DNA from 3 places in the Rhodopseudomonas sp. P1 genome. Region 3 is predicted to be linked to each of the others. Evidence: predicted binding sites of a transcription regulator. Region 3 holds the regulator's gene; each other region holds the start of a gene.
What was found. Region 3 encodes LexA, which represses DNA repair genes until DNA is damaged. Its sites were predicted from a motif close to TGTTCNNNNTGTGTTCNG; they were not measured.
Positions count from the first base shown of each region.

Region 1 (4,927 bases), 1.2 Mb from region 3:
GGAAGCGGACGAAGGCGTGCATCTTGTGCTCGTCGCGCCGCACCGCCTTGGCCATCGCCTGCAGCCGCGCCACGTCCGGATCGGTCGCTACCTGCAGCAGCTCGGGATTAGTCCGCAGCCGCCACAATAATTGATAAAGATATGCGAAGCGCTGCGGATCGCGGTGCAGGATCGCGACTTGCGACAGCTCGATGAAGCGGGCGGGGACGTTGAACGTCTGCGCGGGGGTAGGCGATTGGGGAGACTGTGTGAACGGCGCGGCCGTTTCAGCAAGACGCCCCGCATCCGGCGACAGCTCCTGCGCATCGAACAGCTCCGGCTCGTCGCCGGCTACGGTCCATGTGATATCTGCCGGTGCCACGTCCGCCAGCACCAGCTCCCGCGCCGCCTTGCGCCAGCCGCCAAAATCGGTGTCGCTGTCGAGCCGGATGCGGTGCATGTGCCTTTGGTTGCCCAGACTGTTAGTCAATTCCTGTGCGCGTGCTACTTGGCACTATCCTCATCCTGAGGAGCCGCGGCGAAGCCCGAAGGGTTTCGTCGTGGCGTCTCGAAGGATGGCCCAAGGGTGTGACTTCATCCTTCGAGACGGCTGCTGCGCAGCCTCCTCAGGATGAGGTCGCGCTTGTAGCTAATCACCCATCCCCGTCATTGCGAGCGAAGCGAAGCAATCCAGCTCAGTGCAAAGTGCTGGATTGCTTCGTCGCTTCGCTCCTCGCAATGACGACACCCTCAAAACCCAAATCCCAGTTGCTGCGCCTTCGGCCGAAACCGCTCCGCCAGTCGTGCGGCGTCGAGCTGGGTGCTCGGCGGGCGGTGGTCGGGGAGAACGATGAACGGCAGCGCCTTGTTCCTTGGGATGTGGAGTTTGGCGAGGTCCGAGCTGCGGATCGCGCTGTGGCGGCGGGTGTCGATGATGCGGTCGACCGCCTTGCGGCCGAAGCCGGGAATGCGCAGCAGTTCCTCGCGGCTGGCGCGGTTGACGTCGAGCGGGAAGCGCTCGCGATGGCGCAGCGCCCAGGCCAGTTTCGGATCCATCTCCAGCGACAGCATCCCGGCGGCGGGATCGATGATTTCGCCGGCGTCGAAGCCGTAGAACCGCATCAGCCAGTCGGCTTGGTACAGCCGATGTTCGCGCACCAGGGGTGGCGCCTGCAGCGGCAGCGCCCGGCTGGAATCCGGGATCGGGCTGAATGCCGAGTAGTACACCCGCTTCAGATTGTACGAGCCGTAGAGGTTGGCGCTGGTGTTGAGGATGGTCTGGTCGGTAGCGCTGTCGGCGCCGACGATCATCTGCGTGCTCTGGCCGGCCGGCGCGAAGCGCGGCGGCTTGGCGCGGGTGGGGGTCTTCCGTGCCTCGGCCTTGGCCTCGGTCGCTTCATCCAGCTTCAGCCGCAGCCGCCCCATGGTGCGGCGGATGGCGCGGACGTTCTTCTCCGGCGCCAATTGAGCGAGGCTGTTCTCCTCCGGCATCTCGATATTGATGCTGAGCCGGTCCGCATAGCGGCCGGCCTTGGCGATCAGCGCGTCGTCGGCTTCCGGGATCGTCTTCAGATGAATGTAGCCGCGGAAGTGATGCTCCTCCCGGAGGCGCCGCGCCACTTCGACGATCTGCTCCATGGTGTAGTCGGCGCTGCGGATGATGCCCGAGGATAGAAACAGCCCCTCGATGTAGTTGCGGCGATAGAAGTCGAGCGTGAGCTGCACCACCTCACCCACGGTGAAGCGGGCGCGCGGCACGTTCGACGACGCACGGTTGACGCAATACAGGCAATCGTAGGCGCAGGCGTTGGTGAGCAGAACCTTGAGCAGGGAGATGCAGCGGCCGTCCGGCGCATAAGAATGACAGATGCCCATGCCGGGCGCGGTCGAGCCCAGCCCCTTGCCGCCCTGGCTGTCGCGTTTCTCCGTCCCGCTGGAGGCGCAGGAGGCGTCGTATTTCGCCGCGTCCGCCAGGATGGCCAGCTTGCGCTGCACGTCCATGCTTGGAATCTCCTTGATTCATCTCGCGAAAAAATTTGCCCCAAGACCTCGGTGCGATCCCGATTGACTCCGCCGGGGAGCAGGGATTTATTAGAACATATCATGAACAAATGAGCCGGCAACGGGTTCATCGAATCCGAAACGGCAACGGAAAAAGGAGCGGCGCATGGATAGCGCCCGCCTCGGTATGCTTGCGCGCCTGCAGGGCGAAATCGACCGGCTCGAAAGCGGGACGGCGGAGACGCTGCGCCGCGTGCCACTCGGCCATGACGGCGTGGATGCGGTGCTGCACGGCGGCCTGATGCAGGGCGCGCTGCACGAAGTGTTCTGCGATGGCCGTCACGCCTCTGCTGCAACCGGCTTCGTCGCCGGCGTGGCGCAGCGTCTCGCCGAGGCGCGGTTTCTATTGTGGATCCGCCAGGATTTTTCCGCGCGCGAGAACGGTGACCTGGCGATGGAGGGGCTGGCCGAACTCGGCTTCGACCCGCGCCGCTTGGTGATGGTGCGCGCCCATGATGCCGACAGCGCGCTCCGCGCCGCCGCCGATGCGCTGGCCTGCAACGGGCTCGGCGCGGTGATCACCGAATTGTGGGGCGAGACCCGCGCGTTCGATTCCGTCGCCTCGCGAAAACTGACGCTGGCGGCGCAGCAGTCCGGCGTCACCGCGCTGATGCTGCGGATCGCCGCTGCGCCGCAGGCTTCGACCGCGGAGACCCGCTGGGTGATCCGCGCGGCGCCTTCGCCGCCGATCGAAGGCTGGGGCGCACCGGTGCTCGACACCTCCCTTGTTCGCAATCGTCGCGGCCAGACCGGCCGCTGGATCATGGAATGGAATTGTGATGCGTGCCGCTTCCGTGAACCGCAGGCGTATCCTCGGCCTTTGGCTGCCGAGGCTTTCGACCGATCGGGTCGAACGGGCCTTGCCGCAGGCGAGCACCGGCTCGCCGGCTGATGCTGCGCCTCCACCGCGTGTCGTCGCCGCCAAGCGCGACAACGCGCTGGTGGTTGTCGGGTGCGATGCGCGCGCCAGCCGCGGCGGCGTGATGCCCGGAATGCCGCTCGCCACCGTGCGGGCGATGCATCCGGCGGTCGATGTCATCGACCACGACCCGCATGCCGATGCGGCGCTGCTGAATGCGATTGCCGATTGGTGCGATCGTTTCACGCCGCTGGTGGCGCTCGACGGTGCCGACGGGCTGCTGCTCGACATCACCGGTTGCGGGCATCTGTTCGGCGACGAGGCCAAGCTGCTGAACACGCTGACCGCGGCGCTGACGCGGCAAGGCTTTGCGGTCAGCGCCGCGATCGCCGGCACCGCGGTGGCGGCGAGGGCGCTGACCCGTGGCGGCTCCGGCCTGATCGTCGCGCCGGGCGAAGAGCTGCGCGCGGTGGCGCCGCTGCCGGTAGCGGCCCTCGGTGTCGATGACGCGATCGTCCGCGGCCTGCGCCGCGCCGGGTTCAAGACCGTCGGTGAGGTGCTGGCGCGGCAGCCGACCGAACTCGCCGCAAGGTTCGGTGAAGGCTTCGTCGCGGTGCTGCGCCAGGCGACCGGCGAAGACGACGCGCCGATCTCGCCGCGGCGGCCGGCACCGGACTACGTGGTCGACAAGAATTTTCCCGAACCGGTTGCCACCACCGAGGTCATTCTGCCGACGCTGCTGGCGCTGGCGCGGCTGCTGATCGCCGCGATGGAGCGGAGCGGCAAAGGCGCGCGCCAGCTCACCGCGAGCTTCTTCCGCAGCGATGGCGCGGTGCGCAGCATCAGCGTCGAAACCGGACAGCCGGTGACGCGGGTCGAGGTGGTGCAGCGGCTGTTCGCCGAGAAGCTCGACGCGCTTGCCGATCCGCTCGATCCCGGCTTCGGCTATGATCTGATCCGGCTCGCCGCCAGCGTCAGCGTGTCTGTCGCCGAGGCGCAGCGCGGTTTCGACACCACCGCGCATCAGGCCGAGGATGTCGCCTTGCTGGCCGATACGCTGGCGGCGCGGCTCGGCGCGCGGCGGGTAGTGCGCTATCTGCCGCAGGATACGCATATCCCGGAACGCGCCGCGCTGGCCGTGCCGGTGCAGTATTGTCCGCCGGACGCCGGCGATGCGCCGTGGCCGGAGCGCGCCGACGAGCCGCCGCTGCGCCCGTTGCGGCTGCTCCAGCCGCCCGAGCCGATCGACGTGATGGCCGGCACGCCGGACGATCCGCCGGCGAAATTCACCTGGCGCCGCGTCCTTCATCGCGTCGTCCGTGCCGAGGGCCCGGAGCGCATCGCCATGGAATGGTGGCGCGCCGCCGAGCCCGGCCTGACCCGCGATTACTTCCGCATCGAAGACGAAGCCGGCGCGCGGTTCTGGGTGTATCGCGACGGCCTCTACAATGTCGAAGCGACGCCCCAGCCCGACGGCACCGGCCAGCCGCGCTGGTATATGCATGGGTTATTTGCGTGAGGGATAGGCGAGGGCGAGTGCGTATGCGTCCAGCCTCTCCCGTCATGCGACGAAGCAATCCAGCGCCGTGCACTGAGCTGGATTGCTTCGCTTCGCTCGCAATGACGAATCTAACGACTGAATTTTGAATCGAGACGCCCATGAGCGTGCCGCGCTACGCCGAGATCGGCGTCACCACCAATTTTTCGTTCCTCGAAGGCGGCTCGCATCCGCAGGACTATGTCCATGAAGCGAGCTGGCTCAGGCTCGACGCGATCGGGATCGCCGACCGCAACACGCTGGCCGGCGTGGTCCGCGCCTATAGCGAGCTCGACAATAAGGACCTCATCCACAAGACCAAGCTGTTGATCGGCACCCGGCTGTGCTTCATCGACGGCACGCCGGACATTCTCGCCTATCCGACCGACCGCGCCGCCTACGGCCGCCTCTGCCGCCTGCTCAGCACCGGCAAGCTCCGCGCGGAGAAGGGCGAGTGCCATCTGACGTTTGGGGATTTGGAGGAATTCATC
Region 1 is NZ_CP088006.1:1,949,093-1,954,019, forward strand. It holds gene LRC39_RS09040 (UdgX family uracil-DNA binding protein) at 1-439, opposite strand, end outside; gene LRC39_RS09045 (putative DNA modification/repair radical SAM protein) at 730-1,980, opposite strand; gene LRC39_RS09050 (ImuA family protein) at 2,147-2,932, shown strand; gene LRC39_RS09055 (Y-family DNA polymerase) at 2,820-4,418, shown strand; gene LRC39_RS09060 (error-prone DNA polymerase) at 4,559-4,927, shown strand, end outside.
Region 1: LRC39_RS09050 (ImuA family protein) is a predicted target of LexA. The motif match lies at 2,072-2,089, and genes of this name have one in related genera.

Region 2 (4,927 bases), 1.6 Mb from region 3:
CTGACGCGATCGATCGCGATGAAGTGAGACGGGTCCCGGTCTTGCGCCGAACTCAAAGCTCAGGCGGAAGCCGGGCCGATAATGCTGATGATGGCGCGCCGTGCAGACATGCGGGCATTCATTAGCAGGCGGTCGCAGGATCGCAAAGCCCTGCGGCGGTCATCCTTGCGTCTGGCCGCCCTTCCCCAGCGGCTTGGCCGGGTTGCCGCCGACGATGGCATGTGGGGCGACGTCGCGGGTCACAACGCTGCCGGCCCCGATCACGGCGCCGTCGCCGATGCTGATGCCGGGCAGGATAATGGCACCGCCGCCGATCCAGACGTCGGCCCCGATCGTCACCGGGCGGCCGAATTCCAGGCCCTCGCGGCGGGTGGCGGCGTCGCGCGGGTGGTCGGCCGCGTAGATCTGCACCGCCGGACCGATCTGGGTGCGGTCGCCGATCCGGACCGGCATGATGTCCAGGATCACGCAGTTGAAATTGAGGAAGACGTTGTCGCCGAGGAAGATGTTGTAGCCGCAGTCGCAGAAGAACGGTGGCCGCACCACCGCGCTCTTGCCGACATGGCCGAAATGCTCGGACAGCAGCACGTGCCGCTCCGCCGCCGGCAGCGCGCCCGAGGCGTTGTAGCGGACGATCCAGGCCTTGTTGGCGGCCTCGTCGGCGGCGAGCTCCGGGCTGCCGGGGCGATACAGCTCGCCCGCCAGCATCTTCTCCTTCTCGGTCTGGTTCATCGCAGCGTGCCGAGCTTGGGGAACGCGCCGTGGTCGGCGGCGAGCGCCGCGCGGGCGCGGGCGGAGTCGTCGTCCATCTGCCGGATCAGCGCCTCGATGCTCTCGAACTTCTCTTCATCGCGGATGAAGGCGATGAAGGCGACATCGAGCGTTTCGCCGTACAGCGGCTCATTGAAATCGAACACGAACACTTCGAGCAGCGGCGCGCCGTTGTCGAAGGTCGGGCGGCGGCCGAAATTCGCCACCGCGTCGTAGTGCTTACCGCCGCGGCCGACCCGCACCGCATAGATGCCGTGCTTCAGGCTGCACTCCGGATCGAGCTTGATATTGGCGGTCGGATAGCCGAGGTCGCGGCCGCGCTTGTCGCCATGGATCACCTCCCCGGTGACGAACCACGGCCCACCGAGCATCTCGGTGGCGGCAGCGATGTGGCCCTCCTCCAGGCATTTGCGGATCGCGCTCGACGACACCGGATGGTCGCCGAAATCGACATGCGGCTGAACGTCGACCTCGATCCCGAGCGACGGCGCTTCGGCGACCAGCATCGAGGGCGAGCCGCCGCGGCCCTTGCCGAAATGGAAATCGTAGCCGATCGCGATGCCCTGCACCCCGAGCCGGCCGATCAGCTCGTGCTGGATGAAATCGTGCGCCGTGGTCGACGCTCGCCGCGCGTCGAAGCTGAGGATCACCGCGCCGTCGAGCCCGGTGCCGGCCAGCAGCCGCAGCTTGGCGGTCTCGTCGGTGAGCCGGAATTGCGGCACGTCGGGGCTGAAGAACTTGCGCGGATGCGGCTCGAACGTCACCGCCAGAGCCGGCGCCTTCTTGATCCGCGCCATGTCGAGGCAGGCGCCAATCACGGCACGGTGGCCGCGGTGGACGCCGTCGAAATTGCCCATCGCCACCACCGCGCCCTTGGGGATCACGGCCGTCGGCGTATCGTCGCGGATTACGGCAAAGCCTGTCATTTGGGATTCAGTTCATCGCGTTCAGGAAGGACCCGGACCGTGACGCGGAGCCGCGCGCGGTGTCAAGCCATCGTGCGGCCTGGGACACCTTCGGGAAGGTCTGAAGCGAGGCGCCGGGGACTCAGCCGCCACGCAGCGGCGGGACTTCGAGCTGGTCGCGGCGGCAGGCGCGGCGGTCGATTTCCTCGCAGGCCCGGAATTGCAGATCCTTGCTCATGCAGATCCGCACCTCGCTGAGCCGCTTGCGGTCGCACATCACCGCAATCGCCGAATTCGACAGGCCCGGATTGACCTTGATGAAGGCGGCCTCGACCTCGTCGGCGGTGACGGTGCGCGGCTCCTTGGCGTCGATGAAGTCGGGCGGAATCCGCACCGCGGCGCGGGCCTTGCGGATCTGCTCGAAATAGCCGCGCTGCGACAGCCCTGCGCAGGTGCCGTGCTTGTCCCACTCGTTATAGATCAGCCCCGGCGCCGGCATCAGGTCGAGCATCGAGTCGACGATGCGGCGGTCGAGCCGCGGCGCGGGACGCTCGCAGTATTCCGGAAAGCCGCGCTCGTATTGCGGCCACAGCCCGTGGACCACGAAGGCGAACGGCCGGCCGCCGCACTGCAGCTGCTGGGAGCGGCCGCTGAGGCCGCGCTCGGACGCCTGCTCGCAATAGGACGGCGACCACGACAGCGCCAGCACGTAGAAATCGAACGCACCGGGCGCATTCTGGCGGCGGTCCTGCGCCTCGGCTGCGGCCGAGGTGAACAGAGCCCCAACCACCGCGCAGGCGGCGATCAGCGACCGTCGTCGACGTAGAAATCCAAGCATGTGACAGGGCCCTGCTGCTGGAAGTGCGAAAAGCCTACCAGGACTCAGGAACGTTTCAAGAACGCAAATGGTCGATAGCGCCGCGGTTCAGCGCAGCGCGCCGCTCAGGGCTTGGCGGCCTTGCAGGCCGGATTGAACGCCCAATTGCGGTCGACGCCGACGACGCAGAACTCGACGCCATCGGTGAAGCCGGCGAGACCGCCATCCTCGATGACCGAGAAATACACCGGACGGGTCTTGCCGTCGTTCAGCAGCGCGTCGGCGGCGCAAAAGCGGCGCGGAATGTTGTCGCTCTGCCAGGGGCGGAACGCGACGTCGCGGACCTTCGCATACGCAGTGATGCGCAGATCCGAATTCCAGAAGGTGCCTTCCTTCTCGGCGAACTGGTGGGTGATCGACGGCAGCGCCGCTTCGCACGGCGGCAGATTGCCGTCATAGCGCGGGCCGGACAGCCAGAAGTTCATCTCCAGCGGATTGGCCGCCTGAGCGGTGGGCGCCAGCGCGAACAGGCCAAGCAGGGCCGCGACCGCGGCGACGGGCGTTTTCAACGTCGAAATGAATCGCATGGCTCATCCACCGGAATTCGATGCGGCGGACGGTGCCGCGAAGCCATGCCAAGGTCAAGTGCGGGCCGGCCACACCTCGGCAGAACCCCACGCGGAACGCGGGGCGTGTTCTTTCCATTCTCATGGCGGCGTTCTAGACTCGAACGCAGCGATAGAGGGAGATCACGATGCGATTGATGGGGGCTGCCGGCTTGGCCGTTCTGGGTGCGGTGCTGGCAAGCACGGCGGCGCGCGCCGATTATGTGCCGCCGTTCAAGGGCAATGATACCGGCGGAATCATCTCCACCAGCCTGATCGGCCACGCCGACGTCCGCGCCATGGCGGTCGATCACTGCGCCCGCTACGGCAAGGTGGTGAAGCTGCTCGGCGTGCAGGCCAATTACGGCGGCTACATCTCGTTCGCGTGCCGCTGGGTGCCGTATGGCGCCGACGAGCGGCCGCTGCGCACCAAATACTGATCGGAGCCGCAGCGATGAGCCGTCGCCATCCGTCTCGCATCTGGCTGCTTTCCCTGCTGCTCGCCGCGCCAGTGACGGCGGCGCAGGCGATCGACCTGCCGACCCGCAAGCCGGGACTGTGGGAGCTGAAGATGCAGGGCTCCGGCTCCGGGCAGAACGTCGCGATCCAGCACTGCACCGACGAGACCATCGACAAGAAGATGAACGCGGCGGTGCAGCCGCTGGCCACCGAAGCCTGCTCAGCGCCGACGATCCAGAAGACCGCGACCGGCTACACCAATGACTCGGTGTGCAAGGTCGCCGGAATGACCACGACCTCGCACGCCGAGATCACCGGTGACTTCAATTCGGCCTACACGGTCAAGGTGGCATCGCATAACGAGAACCCGCTGCCCGGCGTTCCCAAGGAGTCCGCCACGACGCTGGAAGCGAAATGGCTCGGCCCCTGCAAGGACGGCCAGAAGCCCGGCGACATCGTGATGCCGGGCGGGATCAAGATGAACATCGCCGACATGGACAAGCTGAAGGCGCTGTTGCCGAAGTCGAAGTGACGGCCGCGGAAGCTGGCGCAAAAGTCACACCCGCCGACCTTCGCCGGGACCTCCGTTGACAGCGGAGGCGCTTGCCGCAATGTTACATTGTAACGTTGCATGGCGGGGGACGACGCCGGCACCGTGAGAGGCTGGGGCGGCATGGATTGGGCGCGGACGAACATCCGGTGGGGCGCACGGCTGGCGTTGATCGCGCTCGCCCTGCAGTTCGCCGCCGCGTTCGGCCACTTCCACGGCTTCGAACCGCCTGCGCTGCAGATTGCCCAGGCCGACTCGGCCAATGGCCCAGCCGAACCCGATACCGACCATCATCATCCCGGCGTCGACCTCTGCGCGATCTGCGCAGTCGTCTCGATGGCCAGCCTGGCGCTGGCCGCGACGCCGCCGGCGCTGCCGCCGCAGCAGGCGCATTCCTTCCATTACCGCCTCGCCGTCCTCGACGACGCCGAATTGTCGTCACCGCCCGCCGGCTTTCAACCGCGCGGCCCCCCTTTGTCCTGACCGCCGATCCCTTGTGAATGCCGCGCCGAGCCGGTCTCCGGCGGCGCGCGGGCCAACGTGATCGATCTGCGTCGCCGCAGATCCCGGCTCCGCTGCGAGCCGGCAGTCAGGACAGAACCATGTCATCTCGCCTCAAGACCGGGCTGCTGCTCGGCACCGCAACGCTCGCCGTGTGCAGCACCGGCGCGCCGGCCGCGCGCGCCCAAACCGCCCTTCCCGAAGTCACCGTCACGGCGCCGAGCCCGATTCAGCGCCGCCACCACACCGAAGCGAAGCCGCGTCCGGCGACGCGCGTCGCGGCTCCGGCGAGGCAGCGCGGCCCCGCACCGGCCGAAAC
Region 2 is NZ_CP088006.1:4,788,047-4,792,973, forward strand. It holds gene LRC39_RS22145 (sugar O-acetyltransferase) at 160-732, opposite strand; gene LRC39_RS22150 (bifunctional riboflavin kinase/FAD synthetase) at 729-1,697, opposite strand; gene LRC39_RS22155 (ribonuclease T2) at 1,819-2,514, opposite strand; gene LRC39_RS22160 (hypothetical protein) at 2,619-3,080, opposite strand; gene LRC39_RS22165 (hypothetical protein) at 3,248-3,538, shown strand; gene LRC39_RS22170 (DUF3617 domain-containing protein) at 3,553-4,089, shown strand; gene LRC39_RS22175 (hypothetical protein) at 4,189-4,590, shown strand; gene LRC39_RS22180 (TonB-dependent receptor) at 4,710-4,927, shown strand, end outside.
Region 2: LRC39_RS22155 (ribonuclease T2) is a predicted target of LexA. The motif match lies at 2,561-2,578, and genes of this name have one in related genera.

Region 3 (4,927 bases):
GAGCCGGAGACGGCGGCGAGCAACTCGACCGAGCCGCTGCAGTTCGAGCGTCAGGGTTACTTCGTCCGCGATCGTGACTCGACACCGGATAAGCCGGTGTTCAATCGCACCATCGGGTTGCGCGATACCTTCGCCAAGGAAGTCGCGAAGGGCTGAACTACCACCGATCTCGATTGCGCTCCGCCGGTGATTGCCGGCGGAGGCATTCTGCTCCACTGTTCCGCTCGCGGCGGACGGGGGCGGGTGCCGTGGAGCGGCGCGATCGGACCAGAGCACGGACATGGCCGACCGGGGCGCCGGCGGGCGCCGGTGCGTTGCTGCCGTCCGGTTTGTCGTGGGGACCGGCTTTTCTTGATCTTTTCCGCGACTGGGCGCGGGCCGAGGCGGGGCCGGGCCGGTTGCTGCCGTGGACGCCGGTGGCATTCGGCGCCGGTATTGCCTTGTACTTCGCCGCCGATCACGAGCCGGTTGCCTGGGTGGCGGCAGCGACCGCGGCAGTGTTCGGAATCGTGGCTATCCTGCTGCAGCGCAGCCAGGCCTTCGCACCGGTCCTGTTGCTGGCGGCCCTGGTGGCAGGCTTTGCGACCGCGTCGCTGAAAGCGGCGCGGATCGCGCATCCGGTGCTGGCCGCGCCGGTGTTCGCAGCGGAGCTGCGGGGCTTCGTCGAAATCCGCGAAGAGCGCGAGCGCACCGACCGCTTCGTTCTCCGCGTGACGCAGATGCAGGCGGCGCGGGCACCATCGCTGGAGCGGGTGCGGCTGTCGGTGAAGAAGGGAACGGCGCCTGCGGTCGGCAGCTTCGTGACGCTGAAGGCGCGGCTGCAGCCGCCGCTTCAGCCGCTGCGACCGGGCAGCTACGACTTCGCGCGCGATTTGTACTTCCAGGGCATCGCTGCGTCCGGCTTCGTGCTCGGTGCAATTACCACCGCCGAGCCGCCGCAGGATGGCGGCTGGCGCTTGCGCTACGCCGCGGTGATGCAGGGTCTGCGCGATGCGATCGACGCCCAAATCCGCGCGTCGCTGGGCGGCGATCCGCGCGCGATCGCCACCGCGCTGCTCACAGGTAAGCGAGACGCGATCTCGACCCCGGTGAACGATGCGATGTTCATCTCCGGTCTCGGTCACGTGCTGTCGATCTCCGGCTATCACATGGCGGTGGTGGCCGGCGTGGTGTTCTTCGCGCTCCGCGCCCTGCTGGCGCTGATCCCGCGGCTGACCGTGACGTTTCCGATCAAGAAGGTCGCGGCCGCGGTCGCGCTGATGGCGGCCGCGTTCTATCTGGCGCTGTCGGGCGCGGAAGTCGCGACCCAGCGCAGCTTTCTGATGACCGCGGTGGTGCTGATCGCCGTGATGGTCGACCGCCGCGCAATCACGTTCCGGACGCTGGCGCTGGCCGCACTGGTCGTGCTGCTGATCGCGCCGGAAGCGTTGGTGCATCCGAGCTTCCAGATGTCGTTCGCGGCCACACTCGGCCTGGTCGCGCTGGTACAGATCGGCATGCCGGCGCTGTTCGCGCAGGCCGATAGTTCGACTGCTGCGCGGGTGGCGCTGTGGGGCGGGCGGGAGATTGCGCTGCTTGCGCTGGCCTCGCTGGTCGCCGGCTTCGCGACGATGCCGTACGCGGCCTATCACTTCCACCGCATCACGCCCTATGGCGTGCTCAGCAATCTGGCGGCCATGCCGGTGGTGTCGGCGATCGTGATGCCGGCGGGGCTGCTCGGGCTCGCGGCGATGCCGTTCGGGCTCGATGCGCCGTTCTGGCGGATCATGGAACTCGGGATCGACTGGATGATCCTGGTCGCCCAATGGGTGGCGTCGCTGCCCGGCGCGGTCGGCCGCGTGACCGCGTTCGGTAGCGGCCCCTTGCTCGTCGCCTCGCTCGGTATCGTGATGCTCGGTCTGCTGCGCTCGCCGCTGCGCTGGGGCGGGGCGTTCGGCGTTGGCGTCGCCATCGCCTGGGCGGCGCTGACGCCGCAGCCGGAGGTACTGATTGCCGGCGACGGCAGGCAGGTCGCGGTGCGCGGCGCCGACGGCCGGCTGCACCTGATGCAAAGCGGCGCGGATACCTTTCGGCTGAAGGAGTGGCTCGCCGCCGATGCCGATTCCCGCGCCCCGGATGCAGCGTCGCTGCGCGCCGGCGTCTCCTGCGATCCGGACGGCTGTGTCACGCCGCTCGCCGACGGACGGCTGGTGGCACTGTCGCTCCGGCCCGACGGGCTCGCCGACGATTGCGCCCGTGCGGTGCTGATCGTCACCGCCGGCCAGCCGCCGCCGGATTGTGCCGCACGGGTGATCGGCCGGGACGAATTGCAGGCGAATGGCGCGCTGGCGCTGCGGCGGAGCGGAAATGATCCAGGGCTGTTCGTGGCGGAGGCCGCCCGACCTCGCGGCCAGAGCCGGCCCTGGGCTCCAGCGGCCGCGGCGGCGACGGACGCGGCTATCTCGACCGAACCTTCAAGCCGTCGCCGTGCGCCGATCGACGCCACGCCGGCGCCGCAGGACCAGGTGGGCGACGAGTAGGACGCAAAGGTCCGCACGCCGACGGCAGAGCGGGCGATCAGCTCTGCCCGCTGCGCGCCTCAATACTTGCGGTACAGCCCAATCAGCTTGCCCTGGATGCGGACGCGGTTCGGCGGCAGGATCCGTACCTCATAGGCGGCGTTGGCCGGCTCCAGCGCGATCGAGGCGCCGCGGCGGCGGAAGCGCTTCAGCGTGGCTTCCTCTTCGTCGATCAGCGCCACCACGATGTCGCCGGTGTCGGCGATGTCGTTCTTCTGGATCAGCGCCATGTCGCCATCGAGGATGCCGGCTTCGACCATCGAGTCGCCGCGCACTTCCAGCGCGTAGTGTTCGCCGCTGCCGAGCATGTCGGCCGGCACGCTGATAGTGTGGCTGCGGCTTTGCAAGGCTTCGATCGGCGTACCGGCCGCAATCCGGCCCATCACCGGCACCGCGACGCTGCCGCGATCGTGGTCATCCTCGGCCGGCGCCGGGCTCGGCGGCCGCACCTTGCCGAGATTGCCTTCGATCACGCTCGGGGTGAAACCGCGCCGGCTGTTGCCGGGCATCCCGCCGGTGTCGGGCAGCTTGATGACTTCGATCGCGCGGGCGCGGTTGGGCAGCCGCCGGATGAAGCCGCGCTCTTCCAGCGCAGTGATCAGGCGATGAATGCCGGACTTCGAACGGAGGTCGAGCGCATCCTTCATCTCGTCGAAGGACGGCGGCACGCCGGCCTCCTTCAGTCGCTCGTTGATGAATTTCAACAGCTCAAACTGCTTGCGGGTCAGCATCGGCAAATCCCCAGTCGGCGATGATGTGCCGGTTCGAGGTGCGTTTCGGTTCGGGCCACGAGCCCTTGTGAGAGCGTCATCGTCGCCGAATCTCGAAAACAAATCATGAACGGACACTATCTGTTCGGGGTGTGTTCCGCAACCTCTTAATCGAAATCTAGGATTTTCACGGGTCGCTATAGCGGGAGCTTAAGGATGACGCAGGGTGAACCGGCCGGTGCCGCCGGCGCGAAAGCCGGGCGCACGATCAGCGCTTCCGCGGTCGCCAGCCGTGCCAGCAGCGACGAATCCTGGCTGTCGACCGGAGTGGCGATCTGCCGTCCGGTTTGGTCGCGTGACAGCGTGGCGCGCAGATAGTCTTCGCGCTGATCGTTGCCGGGAAGGTCCGCGCCGAGCAGCGCCGGCTCGCGGACATGCCTTGGCTTGCTCATGCCGCACAGCGCGCGGATCAGCGGCACCATGAACAGCACCGCGCAGACGTAGGACGACACCGGATTGCCGGGCAGGCCGATCACCCGCATCGGGCCGAGATGACCGTGCATCATCGGCTTGCCCGGGCGCATCGCGATCTTCCAGAACGCGATCGTGGTGCCTTCGGCTTCCAGCGCGCCCTTGACCAGATCATGGTCGCCGGCCGATGCGCCGCCGGTGGTGACGAGCAGATCGACGCCGAAATCGCGCGCCTGCCGGATCGCGGCCTGGGTCGCTTCCAGCGTGTCGGCGGCGATGCCGAGGTCGATCACGTCGGCGCCCTCGGCGTGCGCCAGCGCACGTAGCGCGTAGCCGTTGGAATAGACGATCTGGCCGGGGGCGGGTGTCGTGCCCGGCATCACCAGCTCATCGCCGGTGGCGAGCATCGCCAGCCGCGGGCGGCGATGCACCGGCAGCGCCGCGTGGTTCATGCCGGCCGCAAGCGCGAGGTCGCGGTCGCTGAGCCGGTGGCCCTGGCGCAGCAGAACCTGGCTCTCCTTGAAATCGATTCCGGCCGGGCGGATGTGACGGCCGGATTTGACCGCTTCGTTGACGGTGACGCGGTCGCCGTCGCGCACGGTGTCTTCCTGGATCACCACGGCGTCCGAACCGTCCGGCACCACGCCGCCGGTGAAGATGCGCAGCGCCTCGCCTGGGCCGATGCCGATCGTCGAGGGGCGGCCGGCCGCGATCTCCCCGATCACCCGGAGCGTTGCAGGTGTCGCCGCCACGTCCGCAGCGCGCACCGCGTAGCCGTCCATTGCCGACATCGCCTGGGGCGGCTGGGTCCGCAGCGCTGCGAGATCGCGCGCCAGCACGCGGCGGTGAGCGTCCTCGATCGCGACCAGCTCGGTGTCGAGCCCGTGCGCACCAGCCAGTACCGCGGCCAGCGCGTCGTCGACCGGCATCAGAGCCATCGGGCTTCTCCCTCGCAGGCGAGTTGAAATCGAACCGTCACGATCCGGCTTTAGGTGGCGCGCGGCGCCCGCGCAAGATGCGCTCGGAGTCTACGGCGAGCGCGGCGTCCCGCCGCGTCGGCCTAAATCATTATTGTCGAACCGTCGTCTTCGCCTGTACGACCGGTTCCAGGCATCGAGCGGACGTGGAGCGCGCAGATGGAAGATTTCCCGAAATGGTTCCTGCGGATCATGGTCGTGGTCGGCATCA
Region 3 is NZ_CP088006.1:3,144,884-3,149,810, reverse strand. It holds gene LRC39_RS14645 (glutamine--tRNA ligase/YqeY domain fusion protein) at 1-156, shown strand, start outside; gene LRC39_RS14640 (ComEC/Rec2 family competence protein) at 249-2,519, shown strand; gene lexA (transcriptional repressor LexA) at 2,579-3,289, opposite strand; gene LRC39_RS14630 (molybdopterin molybdotransferase MoeA) at 3,466-4,677, opposite strand; gene LRC39_RS14625 (hypothetical protein) at 4,876-4,927, shown strand, end outside.